Regions from separate parts of the Azospirillum sp. UENF 111221 genome, predicted to be linked through region 2. Evidence: riboswitches for the same ligand, from Rfam matches in the RefSeq annotation. Region 2 holds a riboswitch; each other region holds the start of a gene.
The links. Region 2 has a riboswitch for thiamine pyrophosphate ahead of thiC (phosphomethylpyrimidine synthase ThiC). Riboswitches for the same ligand answer to the same signal wherever they lie in the genome.

Region 1 (9,421 bases), on a different contig from region 2:
CCCAGCGGGCATGCGCCGCCGCCGTACGGGCGTCGGGATCGATGGCAAGCCGCGCGGCGGCGACCGCCTCCAGCACGCCGGCACCAGTCGGCAAAGCCGCCGCCTGGAAGCTTCGGGCCAGTCCGGCGCGGGCCAGCCGGTCGGCACGCTGCCCGGTGACGTCGCGCCCGCCGAGCCGCACCCGCCCGGCATCCGGCCGTTCCAGTCCCGACAGCAGGTTAATCACCGTGGATTTCCCGGAGCCGTTCGGCCCGATCAGCCCGGTGATGCTGCCCGGCCGCAGCTCCAGCGACACGCCGTCCACCGCCCGCACACCGCCGAAGGACTTGCGCAGATCGTCGACTGCCAGCCCGTCCGGCGAGTTTTGCGGACGCGGCGGCTCCTTCGACTCGACCGAAGCCCGCGTCCGGCGGCTGAACAGGCGGGCCGCGATGCGGTCGAGCAGGCCGGTGAGACCGTCCGGCGCCAGCACCACGGTCGCCAGCAGCGCCACGCCGTAGACGACCAGATAGCCGCGCTCCAGGAAGCGGAACCATTCCGGCAGATGCAGCAACAGCACGGCGCCCAGCACCGCCCCGGCCATCCGTCCCCGCCCGCCGACGATGGCGATGGTGAGGATGGAGACCATGACCGGGAATTCCAGCACCTCCGGCGAGACGACGCGCTGGGTGTGGACGGCGAGCGCCCCGGCAGCCCCGGCGAACAGCGCACTGATGCCGAGGGCGATCAGCCGCAGCCGCCCGACATCGAGCCCCAGCGTTGCCGCCGCCAGCGGGTCGTCGCGCAGCATCGTCAACGACCGGCCAAGCCGACCCCGCGCCAGCCGCCAGCCGATCAGCCCGCCGAGAGCGACCAGCCCCCACACAAGCCCGGCCATCGGCAGCCCGCGCGGCACCGCCCAGCCGAACAGCACCGCGGCCGGCACCCCGGCCAGCCCATTGGAGCCGCCGGTCAGCTCCGGCAGGTTGACGGCCAGCAGATGAAGGACCTGGGCGATGCCGAGCGTCGCCAGGGCGAAGTAATGCGATTCCAGCCGCAGCACCGCCAGACCGACCGGCAGGGCCAGCAGCAGCGGCACCAGCATCGACAGCGGGAAGGTCACCTCGAAACGGAGCCCAAAGCGGCTGCCGAGGATACCAGTCACATAGGCGCCGACGCCGAAGAAGGCGCCCTGCGCCAGCGACAGCGCCCCGCCGAGCCCGAAGACGATCTGGAATCCGAAGGTCGCCAGCGCATAGACCCCGGCGACGGTCAGGACGCGCAGGCCATAGGGGGACGCGAAGGCCAGCGCATAGACCAGCAGGGCAAGCGCGCCAGCGATCAGCGCGACAGTCTCGGCCGGAGAGTGCCGTTCACCCACGGCGCCGCACCGCTTCGCCGAACAGCCCTTGCGGACGCAGCACCAGAATCGCCAGCAAGGTCAGATACAGCGCGCCCAACGCCGCCGGATATGAGAGCACCAACGATACTCCCACCTCGAACAGCGCGATCAACAGCGCCCCCACCACCGCGCCCGGCACGGAGCCCCAGCCCCCCACCGTCACCGCGATGTAGGCCTTGAGGATCAGGTCGCTGCCCGAGGTCGGCGTGACGAAATAGCGGTTGGCCAGCAGCAGCCCGGCCGCGCCGGCACAGGCCGCCCCGATGGCGAAGGTCACCAGGATCATCGTGGTGACCGGCACGCCGCAGGCGCGCGCCATCTCCGGATCCTGCGCCGTGGCGCGCAACCGGCGGCCCAACTGCGTGCGGGCAAACACCCATTGCTGCGCCCCGATCAGCAGCCCCGCCACCGCGACGATGGCAAGCGACTGCTCGGGCACCGCCAACCCGGCGATGTGCAGCGTATCGTCGCCGAACAGCGGCGGTGCGGCGCGCGGCTCCGGCCCGAACAGGATGGCGGCTCCGTTCTGCAGGATGATGCCGACCGCGATGGTGCTGATGAAGACCGAGACCGGCGGCCGGCGGCGCAGCGGCAGATAGGCCGCCAGCGCCAGCAGCAGCCCCAGCGCCGCCATCAGCACCAGAACGACCGGCAGCAGGACGATGCCCGGCAGCGGGATCAGCGGCGCCGCCGCCACCGCCAGCAGCCCGCCGGCCATCACCAGATCGCCCTGGGCGAAATTCACCGCCGAGGTGGCGTTCAGCACCAGAACGAAGCCCAGCGCCACCAGGGCGTAGGCCGCCCCCAGCGCCACCCCGTTGACCAGCAGTTGAAGCGCCGCCATCCGTTCACTTCGCCGCAAGCGTCGGGTCGTCGTACCGCTTCGCCAGCACCGGCACCCGGCTGGCCCCGTCATAGCAGACGATGACGGCGGAATGGGCCATGTTGCCCTTGCCGTCGGACTTGTAAGTCATGGCGAGACCCTGGAACGTCTCGGCGGACAGCGCCTTGCGGATGGCGTCCGGCGACCGGGCGCCGGCCTTCACCGCCTCCAGCACCATGGTCATGCCGTCATACTGGCCGAGCGCGAAAGCGTCCGGCTCTTTGCCAAAGGCGGCACGGTAGGCGTCGGTGAAGGCCTTGACCTCCGGCGTGCCGCCGGAAATCGGCGAGGCCGCGGTCTCTGCACAGACGCCCTTGAGTTCCGCCGGTTCCAGCAGGGCCGCGGTGCTCGGCTGGTGCATGGCGGAGCCGGCGACGATGGGCAGGGTCACGCCGCTGGACGCCGCCTGCCGCAGCAGCAGCGCGGTCGGTCCGGAATGCAGGTGCAGGACCAGCACGTCCGGTTTGGCGGCGAGCGCCTTGGTCAGCACCGGCAGCAGATCCTTGGCCGCCGGATCCACCCCCTCCTCGAAGACGGGCGTGACGCCCAGCGCCTTGAAGGCGGCGTCGAGATGGGCCTTGCCGCTCTGGCCGTAGGCGGTGGTCTGGTAGATGACGGCCGGCTGCCGCTTGCCCAGCTCCTCCACCACATAACGGGCATGGGCGGCCTTGGTGACCGCGTCGCCGGGGAAGAAGCGGAAGACCCAGGGATTGCCCTGCTCGGTGATCGAGGCGGTGCCCGACACGGTGACCAGAGGCAGCTTCAGCTCGCCCGCCAGCGGCAGCATCGCCAGCATCTGGGTGCCGAGCATGCTGGCGGCGACCGCCCCGACCGTGCCGCGGCCGGCCGCGCGTTCCAGCGCCGTCACCGCCGCCTCGGGCGAGGTGCCGGTATCGACGACCTCCGAGGCGATGGCGATTCCGGCCGGCGTCTGCTTCAGCGCTAGGACGGCGCCATTGCGCTGGCTGGTGCCCTCCAGCGACAGGAAGCCGGTCAGCGGCACCAGCACCGGGAAGGACAGCGTGTCGTCGGCACGGGCAGCGGACGACAGGCAGACGGACGACAGGCAGGAGGATGCGGCCAGCAGGCCGATCAGGAGGGGAAGCGCGCGCCGCATGACCGATACTCCTCAACACGCGCCGGCGGTTGGGGCGACGCGGAGGAGACGGGGCGCTTCGCAGCAGCTTTCAGCGGGTCCGTCGGGTTCCGGTCGGCTCCCTTCGCCGGCATGACCCGGATCAGGTTCGATGGGTGTTGTCTCAGCCCCTGCGATTGCCGAACCGGCATCCGCACGGGCACCCCAGCCGTGAACAGGCGGCGAGAGTGTCGCCGCCGGCCCCGTCCTGTCAAGAACCCAACCGGCGGCGCGCCACTATGGTTTCACGATGCAGGATGTAGAGCCCGCTGCCGATGATGACCATGGCGCCGGCCAGGACCGGCACGGTCGGCAGGTCGCCGAACGCCAGCCAGCCGAACAGGCTGGCCCAGACCATGCCGGTATATTCGAAGGGCGCCACCACCGCCGGCGGCGCGCGGCGGAAGGCCTGGGTCAGCAGCACCTGCGCCCCGGCGCCGATGGCCCCGACCAGCGCCATCAACCCCAGCGCGAAGGCGGTCGGCGCCGTCCAGACCGGCACGGCCAGAGCCCCGCTGACCACTGTCGTCGTCAGCAGCAGGTAGAGCACGATGGAGGCACTGGTTTCCGTCCGCGACAGGCCGCGCACGGCCAGGGCCGCCAGCGCATAGAACAGGGCGGCGCACAGCCCGACCAGCACCGGCACCAGCGGCGCCCCGGCCGACGGCTGCGCCATCACCACCACGCCGCCGAACCCGACAACCACGGCGGCCCAGCGGCGCCAGCCCACCGGTTCGCCCAGCAGCGGCGCCGACAGTGCAGTGATGAACAGCGGACCGGCGAAGCTCAGCACATAGACGTCGGCCAGCGGCAATTCGCGGAAGGCATAGAAGAAGCATCCCATGGAGATCAGCCCGGCGAAGGCGCGCCAGACATGCCCCAGGGGCCGCCGCGTCCGCATCGCCGCGATCCCGCCGCCGCAGGTCAGGGTGTAGCCGCCCACCAGCAGGAAGGCGACCAGCGAGCGCACGAACATCAGCTGCGGCACCGGGTAATCGGCGGTCAGGAACTTGATCAGCGTGTCCATCGCCGCGAACAGCAGGATCGCGCCCAGGAAGCAGCCGACGGCATAGGGAACCGAATCGGCCTCGGCAGGCAGCAGGTCGGCGGTTTCGGCGTCGGTCATGAAATCGGTTCGGAACGGCAATGGCGGGAGATGCCCACATTATGGGCAAATGCGCCTGTGTCCCAATGCCGCAACCGCAGGTCTGGTAGGCGCCGGCACTTTCAGGGAGTGGCGTGAAGCGCCCGCTCGCCTCACCGCGTCAGAACCATCACCAGCCGCTCGACCGGCTTATCCTTCACCAGATGCGAGTCGACGATCTCGTCGATGTCCTCAGGGGTTTCCGGCCGGTACCAGATGCCTTCCGGATACACCACCATCAGCGGCCCGGCGGAGCAAAAGCCGAGGCAGCCGGTCATCGCCATGCCGACGTCGGCCAGCCCCTTGCCCTGGATTTTCTGATCCAGCCGCTGCCACAGCGGATGCGCGCCCTTGGCGGCGCAGCTGCCGCGCGGATGGCCGGGCGGGCGCTGCTGGGCGCAGCAGAAGACGTGGTGGCGGAAGGTCTGCGGAATGTCGAGCGGCATCGGTCATGCTCCATAGCCATAAAAATTTTATGGGTAAGAAGCATGCCAGAATGCTGCGTTGCGGCAAGACTTTTGTGACGCTTCCAAGTCCCGGTGCCCATTGGCTTTCTCACATCACGAAACGCTTGGTCGGCAGAGCATTGGCGGTTAAGAATCCCCGGCAAGGGGCAATCCAGGAGATGCCGGTGCTGCTGAGCGGATCGGGGAAGGGCCAGCCGGGCGCGGTGCCGGGCTGGGTCGGGTATGCGCTGCTGCCGGTTCTCAACCTCGTCGCCGCCTTCGTGCTGTCGGGGCTGGTGATCCTGGTGATCGGCGAGAACCCGGTGGACGTGCTGTCGCTGCTGGTGTCGGAGGCCCTGGGATATCCCGAGGCCATCGGCTACACCCTCTATTACACCACCGACTACATCTTCACCGGACTGGCGGTCGCCATCGCCTTCCATTGCGGGCTGTTCAACATCGGCGGCGAGGGGCAGGCCTATCTGGGTGGGCTCGGCGCCGGGCTGGTGGCGCTGGCGCTGACCGGCTGGCCCTGGCCGGTGGTGGCCGTGCTGGCGGTGCTGGCTTCGGCCCTGTTCGGCGCCGCCTGGGCCTTCATCCCGGCGTGGCTCCAGGCCAAGCGCGGCAGCCACATCGTCATCACGACGATCATGTTCAACTTCATCGCCGCGTCGATCATGACCTGGCTGCTGGTGGACGTGCTGATCCGCCCCGGCAGCCAGTCGCCGGAAACCCGCGAGTTCGACCCCGGCGTCTGGCTGCCGTCGATGGACCGGGCGCTCGGCTGGTTCGGCATCGCGATTCCCGCCTCGCCGCTGAACCTGTCCTTCCTCTGGGCGCTGGCCTGCTGTCTGCTGTTCCACATCTTCCTGCGCCGGACCCGCTGGGGGTACGAGCTGCGGACGGTGGGCCGGAACGAACGGGCGGCGGTCTATGCCGGCATCTCGCCGGCGCGCAACATCGTCATCGCCATGCTGATCTCCGGCGCGCTCGCCGGCTTCGTCGGCGTGAACGAGATCCTGGGCGTGCAGCACCGGGTGATCCTGAACTTCACCGGCGGCGTCGGCTTTGTCGGCATCGCCGTGGCGCTGATGGGGCGCAACCATCCGGTCGGGATCATTCTGGCGGCCCTGCTGTTCGGGGTTCTGGCGCAGGGCGGCGGCCAGCTGTCCTTTGAATACCCCACGATCAACCGCGAGCTGGTGATGGTCATCCAGGGTCTGGTCATCCTGTTCGCCGGTGCGATGGAGAACCTGTTCAAGCCGCAGGTGGAGGCGCTGTTCCGCCGCCGCGGCACCGCCGCCGCCGAAACGGGGAGGAGCTGAGCGATGGAAGACGCGCTGCTTCTGGCGCTGCAGCTTCTGGGCGCCACCATCCGCGTGGCGACCCCGCTGGTGCTGGCCGCCTTCGCCGGCATGTATTGCGAGCGGGCCGGCGTGGTCGACATCGGGCTGGAAGGCAAGATGCTGGCCGGCGCCTTCTTCTCCGCCGCCGTCGCCTCAGCCACGCTGAACCCGTGGCTGGGGCTGCTGGCCGGCATCGCCGCCGGGGTGGCGCTGGCGATGGTCCACGGCTTCGCCTGCATCACCCACAACGGCAATCAGGTGGTGTCGGGCATGGCGATCAACATCCTGGTCGCCGGGCTGGCGCCGACGCTGGCCTATGCCTGGTTCAAGCAGGGCGGCCAGAACTCCGCTGCTGCCCAACCAGGCGCGCATCCCCGCGGTGGAACTGCCGGGAGTGGAGGCGCTGTCCGGCATCCCGGTGCTGGGGCCGGTCTACCGCGAGCTGTTCAACGGCAACAACATCCTGATCTGGGTGACGCTGGTTCTGGTGATCGCCACCCATTGGGTGCTCTACCGCTCCCGCTTCGGGCTGCGGCTGCGGGCGGTGGGCGAGAACCCGGCGGCGGTCGACACCGCCGGCCTGTCGGTGGCGACGCTGCGCTATCAGGCGCTGCTGGTCACCGGCGTGTTGACCGGCATGGCCGGCTCCTATCTCTCCACCGGCCATGGCGCCGGTTTCGTCCGCGACATGACCGCCGGCAAGGGCTATCTGGCGCTGGCGGCTCTGATCTTCGGCAAATGGCGGCCGGGGCCGACCCTGTTCGCCTGCCTTCTGTTCGCCTTCACCGACGCGGTGCAGGTCCGCCTCCAGGGCGTGGTCCTGCCGGGCATCGGCGTCATCCCGGTTCAGTTCATCCAGATGCTGCCCTATGTGCTGACCGTCCTGCTGCTGGCCGGCTTCGTCGGCAAGGCCATCGCCCCCAAGGCGAGCGGCATCCCCTATGTGAAGGAACGCTGAGCCGATGGCCGACACCGCAGAGCTGCCGCAGCTGATCGAAGCGGCCCGCGCCGCGCGCGAGAACGCCCATGCCCCCTATTCCAAATTCAAGGTCGGTGCGGCGATCCTCGGCGACTCGGGCCGCATCTTCGCCGGCTGCAATGTGGAGAACGCGGCCTATCCGCAAGGACAATGCGCGGAATCGAGCGCCATCGGCGCCATGGTCACCGCCGGCGACCGCCGCATCCGCGCCATCGTCGTGATGGGTGGCGAGGCGGGGGCGGAGGAGATCTGCACCCCCTGCGGCGGCTGCCGCCAGCGCATCCGCGAATTTGCATCCCCGGACACGCCGATCCACATCTGCGACCCGGCCGGCCTGCGGCGGAGCTTTCCGCTGGAAACCCTGTTGCCCGAATCCTTCGGCCCCACCAATTTAGCCTTCTGAGCGGAGTTTCCCGACATGACCGCAGCCCGCGCCGCCGCGGACATCCTCCACCGTGCCTCCGGCCATCGGCCGCGGGTCGGCATCGTGCTGGGCTCCGGCCTGGGCGGCATCGCCGACCGCATCGCCAACGCGGTTGCCATTCCCTACACCGACATCGCCGGTTTCCCGATCCCCAGCGTGTCCGGCCATGCCGGTCGGCTGGTGGTGGGACAGCTCGGCGGGGTCGAGGTCGCCTGCATGCAGGGCCGCGTCCACGCCTATGAGGGCAACGGCTTCGATGCGCTGAAGACCGCGGTGCGGGCGCTGAAGCTGACGGGTTGCGACACACTGGTGCTGACCGCCGCCGTCGGCTCCCTGCGGCTGGAGGTCGGACCCGGCCGGCTGATGGCGATCAGCGACCATCTGAACCTGCTGGGCAGCAACCCGCTGACCGGTCCGAACGACGAGGCCTTCGGCGAACGCTTCCCCAGCATGACCGATGCCTGGAATCCGGAACTGCGCGGCCTGCTCAAGGATGTCGCCGCCGGCCTGTCCATCGATCTGGCGGAAGGCGTCTATGCCGCCTATCCCGGCCCGTCCTTCGAGACGCCGGCCGAGGTGCGGATGATGAAGCTGCTGGGCGCCGACGCGGTCGGCATGTCCACCGTTCCCGAATGCATCGTCGCGCGCCATTGCGGCCTGCGGGTCGTCGGCTGTGCCGTCGTCACCAATCTGGGCGTCGGGCTCGGCGACGGGCCGGTCGACCATCACCAGACCCTGACCGCCGCCTCGGCGGCAGCCGCCGACCTGGAGCGCCTGCTGGTCGGCTTCCTCGAACGCCTGCATGAGAAGGACGGGTCCCGGTCATGAAACTGTCTGCCGACCTGCAAAGCGCGCTGGACGCCAGCGCCAACGCCCCGTCCGACGCCGATCTGGCGCGCCGTGCCGTGGGCATGCTCGACCTCACCAGCCTGAACGGCGACGACAGCGACCGCGTGGTGCAGGATCTCTGCGCCCGCGCCGTCACGCCCGTGGGGCCGGTCGCCGCCGTCTGCGTCTGGCCGCGCTTCGTCCCCACCGCCCGCAAGGCGCTGGAGGGCACACCGGTGAAGATCGCCACCGTGGTCAATTTCCCGACCGGCGAGGCCGACGCCGCCTCGGTGGCAGCGGAGACCCGGCGGGCCATCGCCGACGGGGCCGACGAGATCGACGTGGTTCTGCCCTACAAGGCCTTCATCGACGGCGCCCGCACCCAGCCGATCAATGTCGTGAAGGCCTGCCGCGAGGCCTGCGGCGACAAGGTGCTGCTGAAGGTGATCCTGGAATCGGGCGCCTTCCCCGACGCCGACCTGCTGGCCTGGGCCTCGCGCGACGCCATCGCCGCCGGCGCCGACTTCCTGAAGACCTCCACCGGCAAGAACTCAGCCGGCCGCGACCCTGCCGGCCGCGGCGGTGATGCTCGACAGCATCTATGAATCGGGAAAGAAGGTCGGTTTCAAGGCGTCCGGCGGCATCCGCGACGCGGCGGAGGCGGCGCGCTATCTGGCGTTGGCCGACCATATCCTGGGGGATGGCTGGGCGACGCCGCAGACCTTCCGCTTCGGAGCCTCCAGCCTGCTCGACGCGCTGCTGTCGGCCGCCGGTCATGGCGAGCAGGACGGCGAACGGGAGGGCGAACGCGAGCCTGCCCCGGCGGGAGGGTACTGAGGCATGCTTCCGCAGGAA
Region 2 (9,421 bases):
GACCAACGACACGGTGAAGGACACCGGGTCGCTCAGCTCCAGCACGAAGCGGGTCTTGTCCGGATGGATGCCCAGCCGGGCATCGACCACCGCGGTGCGCGGCGGCGCCGACGGCAGGGCCGCCGTGGTCTGCGCCGTCGCCGGCCCGGCCGTCATCCCGGCCGACCCGAAGCCCAGCAGCACCAGTGCCAGCACAAGCACCCCGAGGACACGGCCAACCGATCTGCGCGGCGAACCGGCGGAATGCGGGTGGCGGTCGGGTGCGGTGGCGGGCAGGCTGGGCGGCCGTGGCATCAAATCTCCTCGGCGGCAGAGGGTGTGCGGCAATGGGCAAGCAGCGCAAGCAGGCGCCGGATGACCAGCTATAGCCCAGCCAATTCAACGCTCTCAACGCGGATCGTCAGAGCCCGAGTCAATTCCGGCCGGGGGTGCCGTTCCTGCAACAGTGGAGGGGACGGCAAGCCCCGGCGTGGCCGGACCGCACCCCGGACGGGCTGCCCCGGTGGAAGGTGGCGGCCCGGCTTCCCCGCGACGAACTTGTTCGCCGAATCGGCGCATTTCCGCGTTGTGCAAGAGGGATCGCTTGTCTATGGTATCTTTGCGACAGACCGCAATTCGCCAGACCAGGGTCGGACTTCCAAGGTGAGCGTCGCTTCGCTGATCCCCGGACATCGATTCCATCGAGCCGAAGGTCAGCCGATCGCCGGTCACGGGGCCTGATCCAAGGGGCTGCGGCGTCGCCCTCGACACCGCCTGTCCGGCCATCCGCGCCGGAGGGACGTCGCAGGGTGGCGCGTTCGGATTGGCGGTGAGAGGACGAAACCTCGAAGCTGGCTGTGGCCGCAAGGCGGCAGCCCGGCGCGTGTCGACCGGGCCGTCCTGGCTGCTCTCGTCAGCGCCGTTCGGCGGTTCCGGTCCGTCGTGCCGTATGCTTCGCCCACAACAGACGCTGCGTCCAGGCGGCCCGACCGGTCGCGCGGGTTCCCTGGGTCGCGCCGTTGAGGATCGTATATGGCCAAGCGCATGCTGGTGGACGCCACGCACCCGGAAGAAACCCGGGTCGCCGTGGTCAATGGCAACCGGCTGGAAGAACTCGACTTCGAGATCGCCAGCCGCAAGCAGCTGAAGGGCAACATCTACCTGGCGAAGGTGACGCGGGTCGAGCCTTCGCTCCAGGCGGCCTTCGTGGAGTATGGCGGGAACCGCCACGGCTTCCTCGCCTTCTCCGAAATCCATCCCGACTATTACCGCATTCCGATGGCCGACCGCGAGGCCCTGCTGGCCGAGGAACGCCGGCTGGAGGAGCAGGCGGAAGCCCGGGCCGAGGCCGCCGCCGACGGCGCCGTGATGGCCGAGCCGATCCGCCCCGAGCAGGTGGTCGAGGAATGGTCGCCGATGCCCTCCCCCATCGCGCCCGAGGCGTCCGATGAGGAAGACGGTGACGACAGCGGCGAAGACGCCGAGGCCGCCGACGAGCAGGCCGCCCCGTCCGAAGGCGCCGCCCCCGACACGCTCGGCGGCGACGAGGACGAGGAGGCGGAAACCCAGCGCCGCCGCTCGCGCCCGCTGCGCTCCTACAAGATCCAGGAAGTGGTGAAGCGCCGGCAGGTCATGCTGGTGCAGGTGACGAAGGAGGAGCGCGGCAACAAGGGCGCCGCGCTGACCACCTACCTGTCGCTGCCCGGCCGCTACTGCGTCCTGATGCCCAACACCGGCCGTGGCGGCGGGATTTCCCGCAAGATCACCAACCCGGCCGACCGCAAGCGCCTGAAGGAAATCCTGTCGGATCTCGACATTCCCGACGGCATGGCGGTGATCCTGCGCACCGCCGGGCTGGAGCGCTCCAAGCCCGAGATCAAGCGCGACCTGGAATATCTCCTGCGCCTGTGGGACGACATCCGCGAACAAACGCTGAAGTCGTCGGCGCCCTGCCTCATCTATGAAGAGGCGAACCTGATCAAGCGGTCGATCCGCGATCTCTATTCCAACGACATCGACGAGATTTGGGTCGAGGGCGAGGCCGGCTTCCGCACGGCGCGCGAGTTCATGGACATGCTGATGCCGGGACATTCCCAGCGCGTCCAGCTGTACCGCGACAGCCAGATCCCGCTGTTCCACCGCTATCAGGTGGAAACGCAGATCGACGCCATCCACAGCCCGGTGGTGCAGCTGCGTTCCGGCGGCTACATCGTCATCAACCCGACCGAGGCGCTGGTCTCCATCGACGTCAACTCCGGCAAGTCGACCCGCGAGCGCAACATCGAGGAAACCGCCTACAAGACCAACCTGGAGGCCGCCGACGAGGTGGCGCGCCAGCTGCGTCTGCGCGATCTGGCCGGCCTGATCGTCATCGACTTCATCGACATGGAGGAGCCGCGGAACAACGCCGCCGTCGAGCGCCGCATGAAGGAGGCGATGAAGAACGACCGGGCGCGCATCCAGCTCGGCCGCATCTCCGCCTTCGGCCTCCTGGAACTGTCGCGCCAGCGTCTGCGTCCGTCGCTCCTGGAGACCAACTTCGAGCGCTGCCCGCACTGCTCGGGCACCGGCGTCGTCCGGTCGGTCGAATCCGCCTCGCTGCACGTCCTGCGCGCCATCGAGGAAGAGGGCATCCGCAAACGCTCGGCCGAGATCACCATCTTCGTCCCGACCTCCATCGCGCTCTACATCCTCAACCAGAAGCGCGGTGAACTGGCCAAGATCGAAGAGCGTCACGCCTTCAGCGTGATGGTCCAGGCCGACGACGGGCTGATTGCACCGGATCACCGTCTGGAGCGCAACAAGGCCCGCCTGCCCGACGAGGACGCCCCGCTGGTCAGCGCCGACCGCGTGATGGCAGAGACCGACCGCGCGCTCGCCGCCGAGCCGGTCGAAACGGTGGAGGAGCCGGAAGCCGAGACCGAGGCCGTGCAGGCCGAGGAGACCGGCGAGCGTGCCGAAGCCAACGGCGAGGGCACCGGCGAGGATCGCCGCCGCCGCCGCCGCCGCCGCCGTGGCCGTGGCCGTGACCGCGAGGACGGCCGGACCGAGGGCGACAGCGCCGAAGGCGAGGCCGAGACGGACGAGGCGGATCAGGACGCCGGCCAGGACGCCGATGAGAGCGTTCTGCCGGTTGCCGCCGAAGCCATCCCCGGTGCCGCCATCTCCGAACCCGAGACCGATTCCGCCGACGCCGAAGGCGACGACGGGGATGAGGATGACGGCGAGGACGAGACCGGCGCCGATGCCGGCGAGCGCAACGGCGATGGCCGCAAGAAGCGCCGCCGCGGCAAGCGTGGTGGCCGTCGCCGGTCGCGCCGCGAGGGTGCGGAAGGCCTGGAGGGCGGCGAAGACGCCGCCGACCAGCAGCCCGACGCCGCTCCGGTCGCTCCGGCCCAGACGGCGCAGGCTCCGGCCGAGGCGAGCGATCTCGACTGGATCCTGGCCGGCGAAGCCGCTCCGGCGGTCGAGGAAGCCCCGGTTCCGGTGACCGCCACCGAACCGCCGGTGGCCGCTCCGGCCGACGCTGCCAAGGCGCCCGCCAGGAAGGCGTCGCGCAAGCGCAAGGCCGCCGCCGAGGCGCCGGTCGAAGCCGCCCCCGCGGCTGCTCCTGCGGTCGTCGCCGAAGCTCCGGCCAAGGGCCGCAAGCGCAAGGCCGCTGCCCCGGTCGAAGCGCCGGTCGAGGCCGTTGCCGAAACCGCGCCGAAGAAGGCGTCGCGCAAGCGCAAGGCCACCGCCGAGGCGCCGGTCGAAGCCGCGCCCGAGCCGACTCCGGCGGCCGCTGCCGAAGCCCCGGCCAAGGGCCGCAAGCGCAAGGCCGCCGCTGCGGTCGAGGCGCCGGCGGAGACCGTTGCCGAAGCCGCTCCGGCCAAGAAGGCGTCGCGCAAGCGCAAGGCTGCTGCCGAGGCCCCGGCCGAAGCCGCGTCCGAGCCCGCGGCAGCCACGCCGGCCCCGGCTCCCGAGCCGGCTGCGGCTGACAACGATGCCGACGCCGATGCCAAGCCGCGCCGCGGCTGGTGGAAGCGGTAAGCCCAACGGCCCAACCGGGACCTCTGGAACGGGAAAAGGCGCCGCAAGGCGCCTTTTCCTTTTCCCGGACGTTATCACCCCTGCCACAGGACAGGTCGGACCATGAGCAAGGCCTTCACCCGCGAGACCGACACGCAGGACGACGACGACCTCGACGATCCGGCACCGTTGCCGCAGGGCTTCAAGAACTACATGACCCCGCCCGGCTTCCAGCGCATGCAGGAGGAACTGCGCCACCTGCTGCGGGTGGAGCGGCCGAAGATGGTGGAGGTGGTGTCCTGGGCCGCCGGCAACGGCGACCGCTCGGAGAATGGCGATTATCTGTACGGCAAGAAGCGCCTGCGCGAGATCGACCGCCGCATCCGCTTCCTGAACAAGCGGCTGGAATCGGCGGTGGTGGTCAATCCGCAGGACCAGAAGAACCGCGAACAGGTCTTCTTCGGCGCCACCGTCACCTATGCCCGCGAGGATGGGGCGGAGAACACCGTCACCATCGTCGGCGCCGACGAGGTCGACCCCGACCGCGGCCATGTCAGCTGGATTTCCCCCATGGCCCGTGCCCTGCTTAAGGCGCGGGAGGGTGATCTGGTGGACGTGCGCACCCCGGCGGGACTGGAACAGGTCGAAGTGCTGGAGATCCGGTACGCCGACTGACGAAGGGGGCGGCGACCCGCCCCCCGCCAGACTTTATTCCGCTGTCGGCTGGTAAATCTCCCCACCCGACTGGCGGAACTTCTCCGACATCTCGGCCATGCCGGACTCCGCGGCGTCGCGGATTTCCTGCGTGATCTTCATCGAGCAGAATTTCGGCCCGCACATCGAACAGAAATGCGCGGTCTTGGCGCCTTCCGCCGGCAGGGTCTCGTCGTGATAGGCCATCGCCGTGTCGGGATCGAGCGACAGGGCGAACTGGTCGCGCCAGCGGAATGAGAAGCGGGCACGCGACATGGCATCGTCGCGCAACCGCGCCGCCGGGTGTCCCTTGGCGAGATCGGCGGCATGGGCGGCGATCTTGTAGGCGATGACGCCGGCCTTAACGTCGTCGCGGTCGGGCAGGCCGAGATGCTCCTTCGGCGTGACGTAGCAGAGCATCGCCGTGCCGAACCAGCCGATCATCGCCGCACCGATGGCACTGGTGATGTGGTCGTAGCCGGGTGCGATGTCGGTCACCAACGGCCCGAGCGTGTAGAAGGGCGCCTCGCCGCACAGCGCCAGCTGCTTCTCGACATTGTGCTTGATCTTGTGCATCGGCACATGGCCCGGCCCTTCGATCATCACCTGCACGTCGCGCGCCCAGGCGATCTTGGTCAGCTCACCAAGCGTCTCCAGCTCGGCGAACTGGGCGGCGTCGTTGGCGTCGGCCTGGCTGCCCGGCCGCAGCCCGTCGCCCATCGACAGCGCCACGTCATAGGTCCGGCAAATCTCGACGATGTCGGCGAAGTGGTCGTAGAGGAAATTCTCGCGGTGATGCGCCAGGCACCATTTGGCGATGATCGAGCCGCCGCGCGAGACGATGCCGGTCACCCGCTTCGCCGTCAGCGGGATGTGGGCCAGCCGCAGGCCGGCATGGATGGTGAAGTAATCGACGCCCTGCTCCGCCTGCTCGATCAGCGTGTCGCGGAACAGCTCCCAGGTCAGATCCTCGGCCCTACCCTTCACCTTCTCCAATGCCTGATAGATCGGCACGGTACCGATGGGAACCGGGGAGTTGCGCAGGATCCATTCGCGGGTCTGGTGGATGTCGGCGCCGGTGGACAGGTCCATCACGGTGTCCGCCCCCCAGCGGATCGACCAGACCATCTTCTCCACCTCCTCCTCGATGGAGGAGGTCACGGCGGAATTGCCGATGTTGGCGTTGATCTTGGTCAGGAAGTTGCGGCCGATGATCATCGGCTCCGACTCGGGATGGTTGACGTTGGACGGGATGATCGCCCGCCCGCGCGCCACCTCGTCACGGACGAATTCCGGGGTGATGAAGTCGGGAATCTCGGCGCCGAAATCCTCGCCGTCCCGGGCAGCCTCCAAGGCGGCGGCGCGACCCAGATTTTCGCGGATGGCGATGTATTCCATCTCCGCGGTGACGATTCCGGCGCGGGCATAGGCCATCTGGGTCACCGCCCCGCCACCCTTGGCGCGCAGCACGCCGTTGTCGGCGGTCTCGACATCGCCGCGCGCCAGGATCCAGTCGCGGCGGTGCTTGGACAGGCCGGTCCGGACGTCGATGGCAACCGACTCGTCGGTGTAGGGACCGGAAGCATCATAGACGGTCAGCTGCGGCTCGCCGCCCGACAGCGCGATCTCGCGCAGGGCGACGCGCAGATCGGGGAAGCGCGTGCCGGGCACGTGGATTTTCCGCGACGACGGCAGCGGGCCGGTCGAAATGCGGATGGCGGTCTCGTTGAAGTCCTTAGGCATTGGGTTTCTCCGTCGGAGGTGGGCGGACAAACCCGGGACTGCGGACGGAGGTGCGGTATCTTCGTGCGGGCCGTTCTCGGAATGGCTTCCCCGGCGTGGCGGGGCCGATACGGCCGGACGGGGCGAGAATCGGCCCGTCACGAGGTCCCTCCCTTCGCCGGTATGACCCGGATCAGGTTCGAAGGGTCACCACGCTGCCGGCTTGCGCAGTGCGCCGCCCGGCCGTTGGTATCTCAGCCCCCTGTCGGGACCCCCCTGGAATGCGGCCCATCCTGCCGCCGACGGACGGTCGTGTCAAAAGGAAAGCGCTGCGGACGATCCGCCTGCCATATTGTGGAAACGCGCTACATCCAGCGTTTCGACCGGACATAGACCATCGGCAGCAACGCCGACAGCAGCATCAGACCCAAGGCGCTGGCATAACCGAAGGGCGACTGGCTGCCGGGCATGTCGGTGAAGTTCATGCCGCCGATGCTGGCGACGAGGGTCGGCGGATAGAGCAGGACGGTCAGGACCGACACGATCTTGACGATCTCGTTCTGCTCGACATTGATCTGTCCCAATGCGGTGTCCAGCGCCAACGCGACCTTTCCCGATAGGAATCGGGCATACTGGTCGAGCCCGCGCAGATCCTGCAGGGTGGTCTTGGCCCAGCGCCGCGTCGCCTTGCCGGCGTTCCAGCCGTCGCCGCGCGCCAGGAAATCGGTCATGCGGGTGAGGCTGGCCAGACTGATCCGCGCCTTGCCGATCAGATGGCCGGCATGGCCGATGCGCTTCAACGTCTGGGCGTCGTCCAGCGTCTCGCCGCGGGAGCGCAGCTTGCGCCCGCGGAAGTAACGGCGGTTCAGCGCATCCATTTCCACCCCGGTCCGCCGCAGCACGACGGAGGTGCGGTCGATCATCCCGTCCACCAGGGCGGCCAGCACCAGCTCGCCGCGGGCGGCGGAGACCTGCCCATGGGTGGCGCGGCGGCGGAAGGCCAGCAGGGCCTGCGGGTCGATGTCGTGGATGGTCACCAGCCGCCGGCCGGCCAGAACGAAGCTGACGGTGGCGATACGCGGCTCGTCGGTGTCGGCCCAGACCAGGGCGGTGACGGTCATGGTCAAGGCACCACCGGCCACGCGCAGACGGCTCGATTCCTCGATCTCCGCCATCTGCTCGCGGGTGGGCAGGCCGGTGCCGATCAGCGCCTCCGCCCGCGCCAGCTCGTCGGGCGTCGGGTTGATCAGGTCCAGCCACACGGCAGTGTCGGGCAGCGTGACCGACACGTCTGCGGCCTCCCTGTCCCAGCGCAGCAGACCGCCGTCATTGACAAAAACATGCAGCAAGTCTGCGCTCCTCGCGTGGCTTTGAACTGAGCTTATCCTTTGCCCATGTGGAACAGCAGGACGGCAACGTGATCGACGGCATCACCCCCGCGCGCTCGCCATTTCCAGCAGACGCACCCCAAACCCTCCATTTACGTCAACCAGTTCGCCATGGGCAATTGCCTGCCCTTCGACACAGACATCGACCGGCGCCTGAACCGGACGGTCCAAATCCAACACGCCCCCATGGATCAGCGCCAGAATGTCGGCTAGGCGTCGTTCCACCGTGCCAACGATGACCGAAAGCGTCACTTCCACCTCAAGCAGGGCGGACATTGCCGGCTTCGCTCCGGCGTCCGCCACCGATGCAGCCATCTGGGGGAGTTGACGGGGGATCTCCAGGTCATCCGGTTCGGAGGCGACGACAACCCGCCAGCACCGCTTGCCGGCACGGAGCCGCCCGGTCACCAGCGAGCGCCCCGCCACCTCGACGCGGACGGCCCCATCGGAGTCGCCGTCGACGGCAAAGACCGTCCCAGCTGCCGCCGCCAGCAGATCGCATAATGGCAGCTGTATCGTACCGACCACAACCTGCACGGTCGTCATGCTGTGCAGCGTCTCCCGCACCAGATGGCGGCGCCACAACGGATCATTGCCGAAGCGTTCTCCGGCAAACATGGACTGAAGCTGTGGGCGCACCGGTTCCAAGAGCCCATAGGGCAGGAGCAGATCCAGGCCACCGCTCCGCCCCTCCAGTTCGACCGCGAGTTGCACGCACATGCAGCCGCAAGACGGTCGGGCGATGGTCGCAAAACGCGGGGATGTTTCGATGCGGTCCGCATCGAAACGCACCGTGCCCACCGGCTGGAAAGCCGCTCCGAGGTCGCCCAGCAGCCGGTGGGCCATCCCCATCGCCAACTCAAAATCAAATTTGCTGAGAGTGCGCGACGGAATGCGCAGGCAAACATCGGCCGGATCGCCGCCGAGCAAGGCTTCTCCCAACGCCTCGACAAAGGCCCGGTCGATGGCGAGCAGTCCGTAATCGTCCCAGGGATCCGCACGAAACGGGATCAGCGGCCGTTCGCCCGTCTCGTCATCGATCCAGTCGGCAAAGCGCACCGACCGCATGCTCATCAGAGCCACATCCACAGACGCACCGCTATGGGCGCGCAGGGAGGTGGCAAGCATGCGCACGAAACGGTCGATCACCACCTCGAGCATCGGCAGGCGGTCTACCGAAACCCGCCTGTTCTGGAGCAGGGCCGCCAGGCCCGATGACAGAACCGGCGGGGTCCAGCCTGCCTCCGCATCCTGCGCCGGTGGGCTGGGCCCGACGACGGTATCCATGGGGGCGGTTTCCACGGGGCGGCATCGGCGGCAACGCGAAGCGCGTTTTGCCGGTCCGGTGCCACATGGTCGAGAATACGGGCGAGGGCCTCCGCCCCGACGGCGGACTTCCGCAGACTCGGCCATCGTCAGCACTTGGTCGAGAACCGCGAGCGCGGCGGGGGATGGCCGACGTGTGCGCGACAGGCAGCGCACCACAAGCGGCTGAAGCTGGTCGTCCAACGCCATCAGCGCCTCGGCCGCCACTTCAGCTGGAAGAGCGGACAGCACCGCAGCAATGGTCTGGGGCGCCTCGCCACCGAGAAGACGGGCAAGCCGGTCAGCCGGCACAGTCCGCAAACCGC
Region 3 (9,421 bases), 2.0 Mb from region 2:
TCTTGCCCAGGCCATTCAGCTGGACGTCGTCCATGCGGAATGCGCCAAGGTGAACCGGCCGCAACCGTCGACCCTGCTTGGCTCCGGCACGGTGGAGCATCTGGCACAGGTGGTGGAAGAGGCCGAGGCTTCGCTCGTCATCCTCGACCACGCCCTGTCGCCGGTTCAGCAGCGCAACCTCGAGCGGTCGCTGAAGGCGAAGGTCATCGACCGCACGGGCCTGATCCTGGAGATCTTCGGTGCCCGCGCCCGGACGCGTGAGGGCATGCTCCAGGTCGAGCTGGCCTCCCTGACCTACCAGAAATCCCGGCTGGTGCGGTCCTGGACCCACTTGGAACGGCAGCGCGGCGGCTTCGGCTTTCTCGGCGGCCCCGGCGAATCGCAGCTTGAGCTTGACCGCCGCCTGATCGGCGACCGGATCATCAAGATCAAGAAGGAACTGGAGGAGGTGCGGCGCACCCGCGGCCTTCACCGCAAGGCACGTGCGAAGGTGCCTTATCCCGTGGTGGCCCTGGTCGGCTATACCAACGCCGGCAAATCGACGCTGTTCAACCGGTTGGCGAATGCCGACGTCTTCGCCCAGAACCTGCTGTTCGCGACACTCGATCCCACCATGCGGCAGGTGACCCTGCCGTCGGGGCGCAAGGTGATCCTGTCGGACACGGTCGGCTTCATCTCCGACCTGCCGCACGGCCTCGTCGCCGCCTTCCGCGCCACGCTGGAGGAGGTTGACGCCGCCGACATCATCCTGCATGTCCGCGACATCGCCCATATCGACAGCGACGCCCAGAAGGCCGACGTCCATGAGGTGCTGTCCGACATGGGCATCGACCCGGAAGCGGACGACCGGGTGATCGAGGTGCTGAACAAGATCGACGCGCTGGACGAGGAAAGCCGCGCGGCGATCCTGGCCCAGACCGGCCGCAATCCGCGGGCGGTGGCGGTCTCCGCCCTGTCCGGCGAGGGGATCGACAACCTCGACCGCCTGCTGGACCAGCGGATGAACGTCAACCGGCAGGTCGTCGACCTTTCGGTCGACCTTGGCGACGGGGCGGCGCTCGCCTGGCTTTACGCCAAGGGCGAAGTGCTGGACCGGCGCGACGACGAGGAGCATGCGCATCTGCATGTCTCCATCGACCCTGTCGATCTTGCCCGGTTTGAAAAGCGGTTCCAGCCCGACAGTCAGCCTGAGCCGCAACCTTAGGCGGTACGTCCGGGTATCCTGGCTAAACGGAAAGGGGTGCAGAGAGGCCTATGACCTGTTGCACCCCACTCCGGTCTTAAGACGAATGCGGCGTGGTTATTTCCCCGTTGGGGTCCGATGATGGGAATGGAGCGGTCGTGCTCCCCCTTGAGGAGGACTGCCAATGCGGTTGCAAACCGATCCGTCGTGCTTCTCGATTACGGCATTTCTCGCCGATCAGGTAGCTCTCGTCGCCCGTCAGGAAAATCTGCCGCCGGGTGCGGCCCTTCTGCGTCTGCAGGAGCTTTCGCGTACGCCGGAAGGCCGTGCCACCCTGATGCATCTGATCGAGGCCGCCGGCGAACGGGAACCGAATGCCGATGAGGCAGCGAAGATTTCGGCGATTTGCCGTGAACTGACCGCCTGGGGCTATGGCGGCTTCACCGGCGGGCCCCGCCATGAGCCTCGCCACGATCAGCGCGCCGCGGCATGATGCGGCATGACGGTGATTTGACACATGCTTGAGGGATGACGGCGCCTGCGATGGCAGGTCATAATGAGCCGTTCGCCATCGCCGCGGTCCCGAATTGCTCCGTTCCCCTTCACGAACCATCCTGACCGGTGCCGGCCGTCTGATGCCGGCGCTGCCGTTGTTGCTGGCGTTCGTCCAGCCACTGGCGGCGGCGGAGCCGTTGCGACCGGGAACGCCGCTGCCTCCCGGCTATGTGGAAGAACCGGAAACCCCGCCTGAAGACCCGCTTCCTCCGCCGCCGAAGCCGCTGTCGGTGGCGCCCGACGAACCGCAGGTCGTCGCCCCCGATGCCGCCGGTCTGCTGAAGGAGTGCAAGCAGCAGACCTTCACCGACTGTTTCCGCCTGTGGCAACCGCCTCCTCCTCCTCCTCCACCGCCGCCGCCGGAGCCCGAGAAGGATACCGCCGCGGCGCCTCCGCCACCGCCGCCACCCGACCCCAAGGCGCCACGCCAACCGGCGCAGGGCGGACCGGTGCCGCCTCCGCCAGCCGATGCGGCCAAGGAAGCCGCCGCCGCCGCGGCCGACCGTGCCACCTTCGATGCGCTGTCGAAGGCGCTGAAGGACAGCGGACTGGACGGCAAGGTGCTGCTGACCGATCCGAAGGGCGGCGATCCTATGTTGAAGCTGGACAGCGTGCCCGGCAGCAAGCCGGCGGCAAAGCGCTGACCCTCTCCGAACTCAAGCCGTAAAGGGCCAATCGACCATGACGGGTTTCCCGCTTCCCGACATTGACTGCGTCGCGGATTCTGATCCGCTCCGTCGCCCGGACGGAGATCATGCCCTATTTCCAGAAGCTCGACGCCGCCGGCATCCGGCAGAAGACCGGCCCGACCGACCTCGTCACGCTGGCGGACGAGGCGGCGGAGCGGGCCTTGACCCCGGCGCTGTCGGCGCTGCTGCCGGGCAGCCGCGTCGTCGGGGAGGAGGCCGCATCCGAGGACGAGCGCGTGCTCGAACGCATCCATGGCGACGACCCGGTCTGGATCATCGACCCGGTGGATGGCACGATCAACTTCGCCCAGGGACGGCCGATGTTCGCGGTGATCGTCGCGCTTGCCTGCAAGGGTGAGACGATCGCCGGCTGGATTCACGATCCGGTCGACGGCCGGATGGCGACGGCGGTGAAGGGGCAGGGGGCTTGGCTCGACGGGCGCCGCGTCCATGTCGCGCCGGCCGTGCCGTTGCGGCAGATGGTGGGCGCACTGTCCACGCGCTTCTGCAGCGAGGAGATGAGGCTCAGATTGGAGGAGCGCAGCGTCGGGCTGGCGGAGCGCGTCTGCCTGTCGAGCGCCGCCCAGGAGTATCTGCGGCTGTTGGAGGGACGGGCGCAGTATTCGCTCTATCACCGGCTGATGCCCTGGGACCATGCGGCCGGCGTTCTGCTGCATGCCGAGGCGGGCGGCCATTCGGCGCTGATCGACGGGACACCCTACCGGCCTGGACTGTTGAACGGCAGCATCCTGCTGGCGCCCGACCGCGAAAGCTGGCAGGCGCTGCACGGACAGCTTTTCGGCTGAGTGCGTCCTTGGGGCAGGAGGGCGACAGCCCTCCCGCGCCCCTTCAATGTGCCAGCAACGCCGGCAGGGCCAGCCCGTCCAGCACCGTGCGGGTCGCCCCGCCCAGAACCAGTTCGCGCAGGCGGGAGTGGCCGTAGGCGCCCATCACCAGCAGGTCGGCGCCCTGGTCGGTGCAGCAGGACAGGATCATGTCGCCGACCTCGCCGCCGGACGCGATGACCGATTGCGGACGTGCGGCGATGCCGTGGCGGTGCAGCCACTCGACCAGGGTCGCGGCTTCCCTGCTCTGTTGCCCGAGCGGCTCCACGGTCAGCACGGTGACGGATTCCGCAGTTTCCAGAAAGGGCATGGCGGCGCGGACCGCACGGGTGGATTCGCGCGTGTTCTTCCAGGCGATCAGCACATGGCGGCCGATGGGCGCCGCCGCCGGCTGCTTCGGCGGCAGGACCAGGACCGGCGTGGCGGTCTCCAGCGGCAAACGGTCGGGGATGTGGTGCAGAGACACCCGCTCGCCGGCCCGCACCGCCGCGGATTGCGCGACCACGATCAGGTCGGCATAGGCGGCGCGCTCTGCCAGCAGATCGACGTGGTCACCCTCTTCGACCGTCCAGTCGTAGGGCAGCCCGTCAAGCGACTTGCGGACCTCCTGCTCGATCCGCTCGGCATTCTCATGGGCGATTGCGGTCGCCTCCGCCATGAAGCCATAAGACGCGGCGCGGCCGGTGGCGCCCGCCGGCATCGACACCGGGGTGGCGATGTAGAGCGCCTGGATATGTGCGGAGAAACGCTTGGCCAAAGCCGCGGCCACCGCCAGACGGCTGGCGTGGGCGTCGTCGTTGGCCATGTGCAGCAGGATGGTCTTGATCGGCATGCCCTCGCGTCTCCCAACATTATGATCGGTCCACCATCAGCCGGCGGAGCGGTTTCCCTCTAGGTAACGCTCCGCCGGGGTCGATGGCAACGCCGGTCAAGGGAAAGGCAGGCGGTTACTTCACAACCACCGCATATTGGTCGATCGGCGCCACGGCCTTGATCAGACCGCGGGCCTTGAGGAACTCGGCGAAGCGGGTGTAGCGCTCGGCATCCAGGGCGGCCGGGCTGTGGGCGAAGCGCGGTAGCGTGTCGGCCCAGGCGCGGCGGTTCAGCTCGTCGTTCAGTTCGGGCCGGCCCTTGACGAAGGCGGCCTGCGACTCCTCCGGATGGTTCAGGATGTAGAGCGTCGCCCGCTCCACCGCCGCCAGGAAGCGCTTGAAGCGGGGATCGTTCGCCTTGTCCTTGCGGGCGACCAGAATCAGCTCGTCATAGGGCGGAACGCCCTCTTCCTCGGGATAGAAGGCACGGCCAGGGTGTTTCTCGATCTCCATCTGGTTCAGTTCAAAGTTGCGGAAAGCACCGACCACCGCATCGACCTGGCCCGACAGCAGCGACGGCGACAGGGAGAAGTTGACGTTCACCAGCTCGACATCCTTCAGGCTCAGCCCCTGCTTCTCCAGCATGGCGCCCAGCAGAGCGTCCTCGAAACCGGCGATGGAGTAGCCGACCTTGCGGCCCTTCAGATCCTTCAGCGTCTTCACCGGCCCGTCGCGCAGCACGACGACGGAGTTCAGCGGCGTGGACACCAGCGTGCCGATGCGGACCAGGGGCAGTTCCTCGGCCACCTGCAGGATCAGCTGCGGCTGGTAGGAGACGGCGATGTCGGTCCCGCCGGCGGCCACCAGCTTCGGCGGGTCGTTGGGATCGGCCGGGGCGGTCAAGGTGACCTCGAGACCGGCATCCTTGAAGAAGCCCTTCTCCTGCGCCACCACCAGCGGGGCGTGGTCCGGGTTGACGAACCAGTCCAGCATCACGGACAGCTTGTCCTGGGCCAGCGCGGGAAGCGAGGTCATCAGGCCGGCGGCGATCAGGCCGGCGGTGAAAAGATGCTTCATCGAGTGTCTCTCCCCCTTCAAGGGTTGGCGTCTTCGGCAGGTTGGGTATCGGGTTGCCAGGGCAGGGCACGGCGGGCGAGCGCATCGACGGCGGCATAAAGCGAGACGGCGAAAAGTCCCAGCACCAGCACGGCGGCGAACAGAAGGTCGATCTGCATGCGGGCATTGGCGTGCAGCATCAGGTAGCCGAGACCGGAGGACGACCCCACCCATTCGCCGATCACCGCCCCGATGGGCGCCACCGCGGCGGCGACCCGCACGCCGGACCAGAAGGCGGGCAGGGCGGCCGGCAGGCGGATGCTCCACAGGATCGCGGCGGGCGAGGCGCCCATGGTGCGGGCAAGGTCGAGCCAGCCGGGATCGGTGCGCCGCAGCCCGTCGAACAGCGCGGTCGTCACCGGGAAATAGATGACCAGCACCGCCATGGCGATCTTGGACGCCATGCCGTAGCCGAGCCACAGCACCAGCAGCGGCGCCAGTGCGAAGACCGGGATGGCCTGACTGACCAGAAGCAGCGGCATCAGCCAGCGCCGCGCCGTGCGGAACCGCGCGAGCAGCAAAGCGCTAACCCCGCCCAGCACGACGCCGGCCACGAGCCCGATCAGAATCTCGGCCAGCGTGGTCAGGCCATGGGTCAACAGCAGGGGAGCCTGCCGCTGCATGGCGTCCGCCACCGCCAGCGGACCGGGCAGCAGGTAGCGCGGCAGCCCGGTGGCCCAGACCAGCGCCTGCCAGCCGGCGACCAGCACCAGCAGGGTGATCGCGCCGCGCAGCAGCGCCTTCATTCCGCCAGCCTCCGCAACAGTTCGGCCTGATGCGCCAGCAGGTCCTGATCGTCGACGCGGCGCGGCACCGGGCCGGAGGGCTCCAGCGCCGGTCCCATGATGGCCGGCCGGCCGGTCATCACATGCAGTCGGTCGCCGATGCGCAGCGCCTCCAGCGGGTCGTGGGTGACCATCAGGACGGTGCGGCCGGCCAGCGTCTCCGCCGCGGTTTCCTGCAAACGCAGCCGGGTGATGGCGTCGAGCGCGGAGAAGGGCTCGTCCATCAGGACCAGCGGTCTGTCCTCCATCAGGGTGCGGGCCAGCGCCACGCGCTGCTTCTGCCCGCCGGACAGGGCGGCCGGACGGTCGCGCTCGCGCCCCGCCAAACCGACGCGGTCCAGCAGCGCACGGGCCTGCTCCACCCGTGCCGGGTCGGGACGGCGATGGCGCAGCCGGTCGCCCAGCAGGACATTGTCGAGCACGGTCAGCCAGGGCAGCAGCAGGTCCTGCTGCGCCATGTAGGCGATCCGGCCGGCCAGCGGCTGCCAGTCGCCGGTGACCACCTCGGTCGGCGGCTCCGGCTCGGCCAAGCCGGCGAGGATGCGCAGGAGCGTGGTCTTGCCGACGCCGCTCGGCCCCAGCAGGCAGGTGGTCCGCCCGGCCGGCAGCTCCAGCGTCAGCTCGGAGAACAGCAGTGTGCCGCCATAGGTCAGCCGCGCGCGCGAGATGGTCACCGAAAGCGGCGTCATCGCAGGCACGCGGGCATGCATCGTGGACTGGCGGAGATGGAGAGGGTGCGGTCCCGCATCACTGATCCCTACGCCGGCATGAACCGGATCAGGTTCCAGGGGTCGTCCCGCAACAGGACCTCTCAGCCGCCCATCGGCTCCCCCCAGTGAAGGCGGCGACTATAGGCGCGGACGATCCGTGACCGCAAGCATTGCCGGATGCAGCTTCCGGGATGCGGAAGCGGGCTGCTTGACCGCACCGCCGCAGCGCCTAGTTTCTGACGGGCATCTAAGCAGGTTTTCCGAACTCCGCCCACAGGCGGGCGGGCTCGGGAAACCTGCAAAACCATAGAGTCCGCAGGTTTCTCCAGGCCGGGCCTGTTGCCCGATCTGGAGAAACCTGATTAGGAGTGCCCGTCCTGACCACGCCCTTCCGCACACCGTTGTTCATCGGCGGGGAAATCTACCGCGGCTCGACCTATGGGCCGAAGCATCCGCTGGCGATTCCGCGCGTGTCGACCGCCATCGACCTCAGCCGCGCCATGGGCTGGCTGCCGGACGAGGTCTATCTCGACACCCATGTGGCGAGCGAACGCGAACTGGCGCGCTTCCACACATCCGACTACATCGCCGCGCTGAAGAGGGCGGAGGCCGAGCAGCGGGTCGACGAGGCGACCGCCGCCCGCCACAATCTCGGCAAGCTGGAGAATCCCATTTTCGCCGAGATGTACCGGCGGCCGGCCCACAGCAGCGGATCGGCGTTGCAGGCGGCCAGGATTCTCGGCGACCGGCCCGCCGGTCTGGTCTATGCGCCGGCCGCCGGGACGCATCATGCGCGGCGGGACCGGGCAAGCGGCTTTTGCTATTTCAACGCGCCGGTACTGGGCATTCTGGAATTGCTGGACCATGGGCTGGAGCGGGTCCTCTATGTCGATCTCGACGCCCATCATGGCGATGGGGTGGAGGAAGCCTTCGCCGACGACGACCGGGTGCTGACCGTGTCCATCCACGAGGACGGACGTTGGCCCTACACCGGCAAGGTGGAGGACCGCGCCGGCGGCATGGCTCGCAACCTGCCGGTCCCGCCGGGCTTCAACGACAGCGAGATGGAGCATGTGATGGAGGCGGCGGTCCTGCCTCTCGCCCGTGCCTTCCGACCGCAGGCGATGGTGATCCAGACCGGCGCCGATGCCTTGGCCGAGGATCCGTTGAGCCGGCTGGAGCTGTCCAACCTTGCCCTGTGGGACGCCGTCGCGGCGCTGCTTCCCCTGGCGCCGCGGGTGCTGGTGGTCGGAGGAGGCGGCTATAACCCGTGGTCGGTCGGGCGTTGCTGGGCCGGGATCTGGGCGGTGATGAACGACATCGATCCCGCCGTGCGTCCGACCGCGGAGGCGGAGGCGGTGCTGCGCGCCCTGACCTGGAACCGTGCCGCCGGCCGCAACCCGCCGGAACATTGGTTCACCACGCTGGGCGACGAACGGCGTCCCGGTCCGGTGCGGGATGCTGTGAAGCGGGTGGTGGAGATTGCAATGTCCTGAAGGGTGGAGGTGTCCTGCCCCGCAGCCGACCGACTCATTCCGACGAAATTCGAACCAACCTGTGACGATTCGTTGACGGGGTCGGATTGTTCGTTGATTCTTACTTCTGCTGCGCCGGTGCAGCTTCCGCATCGGGTGATGCGGGCTTCGGCGGGATTTGCGGTAGGAGAACGGGCGGGCGGATGTCGAACACCACGCTGTTCCTGATCGCCATCGTCATCATCATGCTGGCTGCCGTCCCGGTCGCCATGATGCTGAAGGATTTCCTGCCGAACATCATGGAAAAGAGCAACGGCCTGGACCAGATCGAGAACCGCATCTACGTCCTTCATGCCGAGGCGCAGGAGCTTCAAAACCGGGTGAACCATCTGGTCCAGCGTCGGAACAGCCAGTCTTCCGACCGCAACCGGCTGGAAAGCGATATCCGCAAGGCGGAAAAACAGGTTCGGGACCTGTCGGACCAGCCGCCGATGTTCGTGCATGAGGTCGGCGACCCGCAGGCCGGACTGATGAAATTCGTCGCGACGGTGACGCAGGAAAAGGCATCGGCCGCTGCCCGCGCCGCCGGCGAGCGGGCGCAGGTCAACCCCATCTGGCGCTGCACGAACGTGGCCGAGGTCTGGGCGTCGAGCTTCGACGAGGCCAAGCAGATGTGCGACGTGGCCTTTCCGTTCAAAATGGGTTTCCAGAAGACGTTCATGCGCGGCGATGCGCGGGCCGGTGGGATGGCCGGAGGCAGGGCCGCCGGCAAGGGGGTGCCGACGCCGCCCGCAACCGCCCGGGCGAAGGCGGGTGCCGCCACATGATGATCAACTTCATCATCGTCCTGGCCATCGTCGCCATCGGCGCCTGGCTCGGCAACATCTTGATGAGCGTCGAGCAGCGGGTCTCGCAGGCGCGCCAGCGCGTCCGCGGTGTCCGCAACAACCTCGACAAGCTGGATGCCACCATCCACCGCCTGCATCGGGAGGAGGAGACTCTCCATGCCGAGATCGAGGAGCTGACCCGGGAGATGGTGGAACTGTGCAAGAAGCAGGTGGAGGTGCAACAGCGCCTGACCGAAGCGCAGTCGAAGCGTCGCCCCCAAATCCTGATCCTGACCGACCGGCGCAATCCCGGCGACAAGGAATGGCTGGTCACCGTGGTGAACCAGCAGATCGGCGAGATCGATGCCGCCCACCCGTTGGCCGTCGAATGGGCACGTGGGCGCCAGTATCTGGTCTGGGCGGA

Region 1: it holds a riboswitch for thiamine pyrophosphate, as region 2 does, so the genes downstream of both, ACWPN3_RS02015 (ABC transporter substrate-binding protein) here and thiC (phosphomethylpyrimidine synthase ThiC) in region 2, are expected to answer to the same signal.
Region 3: it holds a riboswitch for thiamine pyrophosphate, as region 2 does, so the genes downstream of both, ACWPN3_RS16510 (ABC transporter ATP-binding protein) here and thiC (phosphomethylpyrimidine synthase ThiC) in region 2, are expected to answer to the same signal.

The regions. Positions count from the first base shown of each region.
Region 1 covers NZ_JBSNCH010000001.1:441,587-451,007, reverse strand. The annotation lists gene ACWPN3_RS02025 (branched-chain amino acid ABC transporter ATP-binding protein/permease) at 1-1,360, opposite strand, end outside; gene ACWPN3_RS02020 (branched-chain amino acid ABC transporter permease) at 1,353-2,225, opposite strand; gene ACWPN3_RS02015 (ABC transporter substrate-binding protein) at 2,230-3,381, opposite strand; TPP riboswitch at 3,463-3,577, opposite strand; gene ACWPN3_RS02010 (DMT family transporter) at 3,611-4,525, opposite strand; gene ACWPN3_RS02005 ((2Fe-2S) ferredoxin domain-containing protein) at 4,657-4,989, opposite strand; gene ACWPN3_RS02000 (ABC transporter permease) at 5,169-6,314, shown strand; partial or broken gene ACWPN3_RS01995 (ABC transporter permease subunit) at 6,318-6,617, shown strand; gene ACWPN3_RS01990 (ABC transporter permease) at 6,652-7,293, shown strand; gene cdd (cytidine deaminase) at 7,298-7,717, shown strand; gene ACWPN3_RS01980 (purine-nucleoside phosphorylase) at 7,733-8,566, shown strand; gene deoC (deoxyribose-phosphate aldolase) at 8,563-9,171, shown strand; gene ACWPN3_RS01970 (hypothetical protein) at 9,152-9,403, shown strand; gene deoA (thymidine phosphorylase) at 9,407-9,421, shown strand, end outside.
Region 2 covers NZ_JBSNCH010000005.1:2,412,190-2,421,610, reverse strand. The annotation lists gene ACWPN3_RS26240 (N-acetylmuramoyl-L-alanine amidase) at 1-294, opposite strand, end outside; gene ACWPN3_RS26235 (Rne/Rng family ribonuclease) at 1,012-4,008, shown strand; gene greB (transcription elongation factor GreB) at 4,111-4,662, shown strand; gene thiC (phosphomethylpyrimidine synthase ThiC) at 4,696-6,423, opposite strand; TPP riboswitch at 6,556-6,690, opposite strand; gene ACWPN3_RS26220 (magnesium transporter CorA family protein) at 6,768-7,751, opposite strand; gene ACWPN3_RS26215 (FliM/FliN family flagellar motor switch protein) at 7,833-9,077, opposite strand; partial or broken gene ACWPN3_RS26210 (hypothetical protein) at 9,216-9,421, opposite strand, start outside.
Region 3 covers NZ_JBSNCH010000005.1:433,031-442,451, forward strand. The annotation lists gene hflX (GTPase HflX) at 1-1,204, shown strand, start outside; gene ACWPN3_RS16480 (hypothetical protein) at 1,368-1,676, shown strand; gene ACWPN3_RS16485 (hypothetical protein) at 1,819-2,382, shown strand; gene ACWPN3_RS16490 (inositol monophosphatase family protein) at 2,493-3,233, shown strand; gene ACWPN3_RS16495 (universal stress protein) at 3,277-4,104, opposite strand; gene ACWPN3_RS16500 (ABC transporter substrate-binding protein) at 4,220-5,161, opposite strand; gene ACWPN3_RS16505 (ABC transporter permease) at 5,179-5,946, opposite strand; gene ACWPN3_RS16510 (ABC transporter ATP-binding protein) at 5,943-6,674, opposite strand; TPP riboswitch at 6,722-6,828, opposite strand; gene ACWPN3_RS16515 (acetoin utilization protein AcuC) at 7,064-8,191, shown strand; gene ACWPN3_RS16520 (hypothetical protein) at 8,374-8,997, shown strand; gene ACWPN3_RS16525 (hypothetical protein) at 8,994-9,421, shown strand, end outside.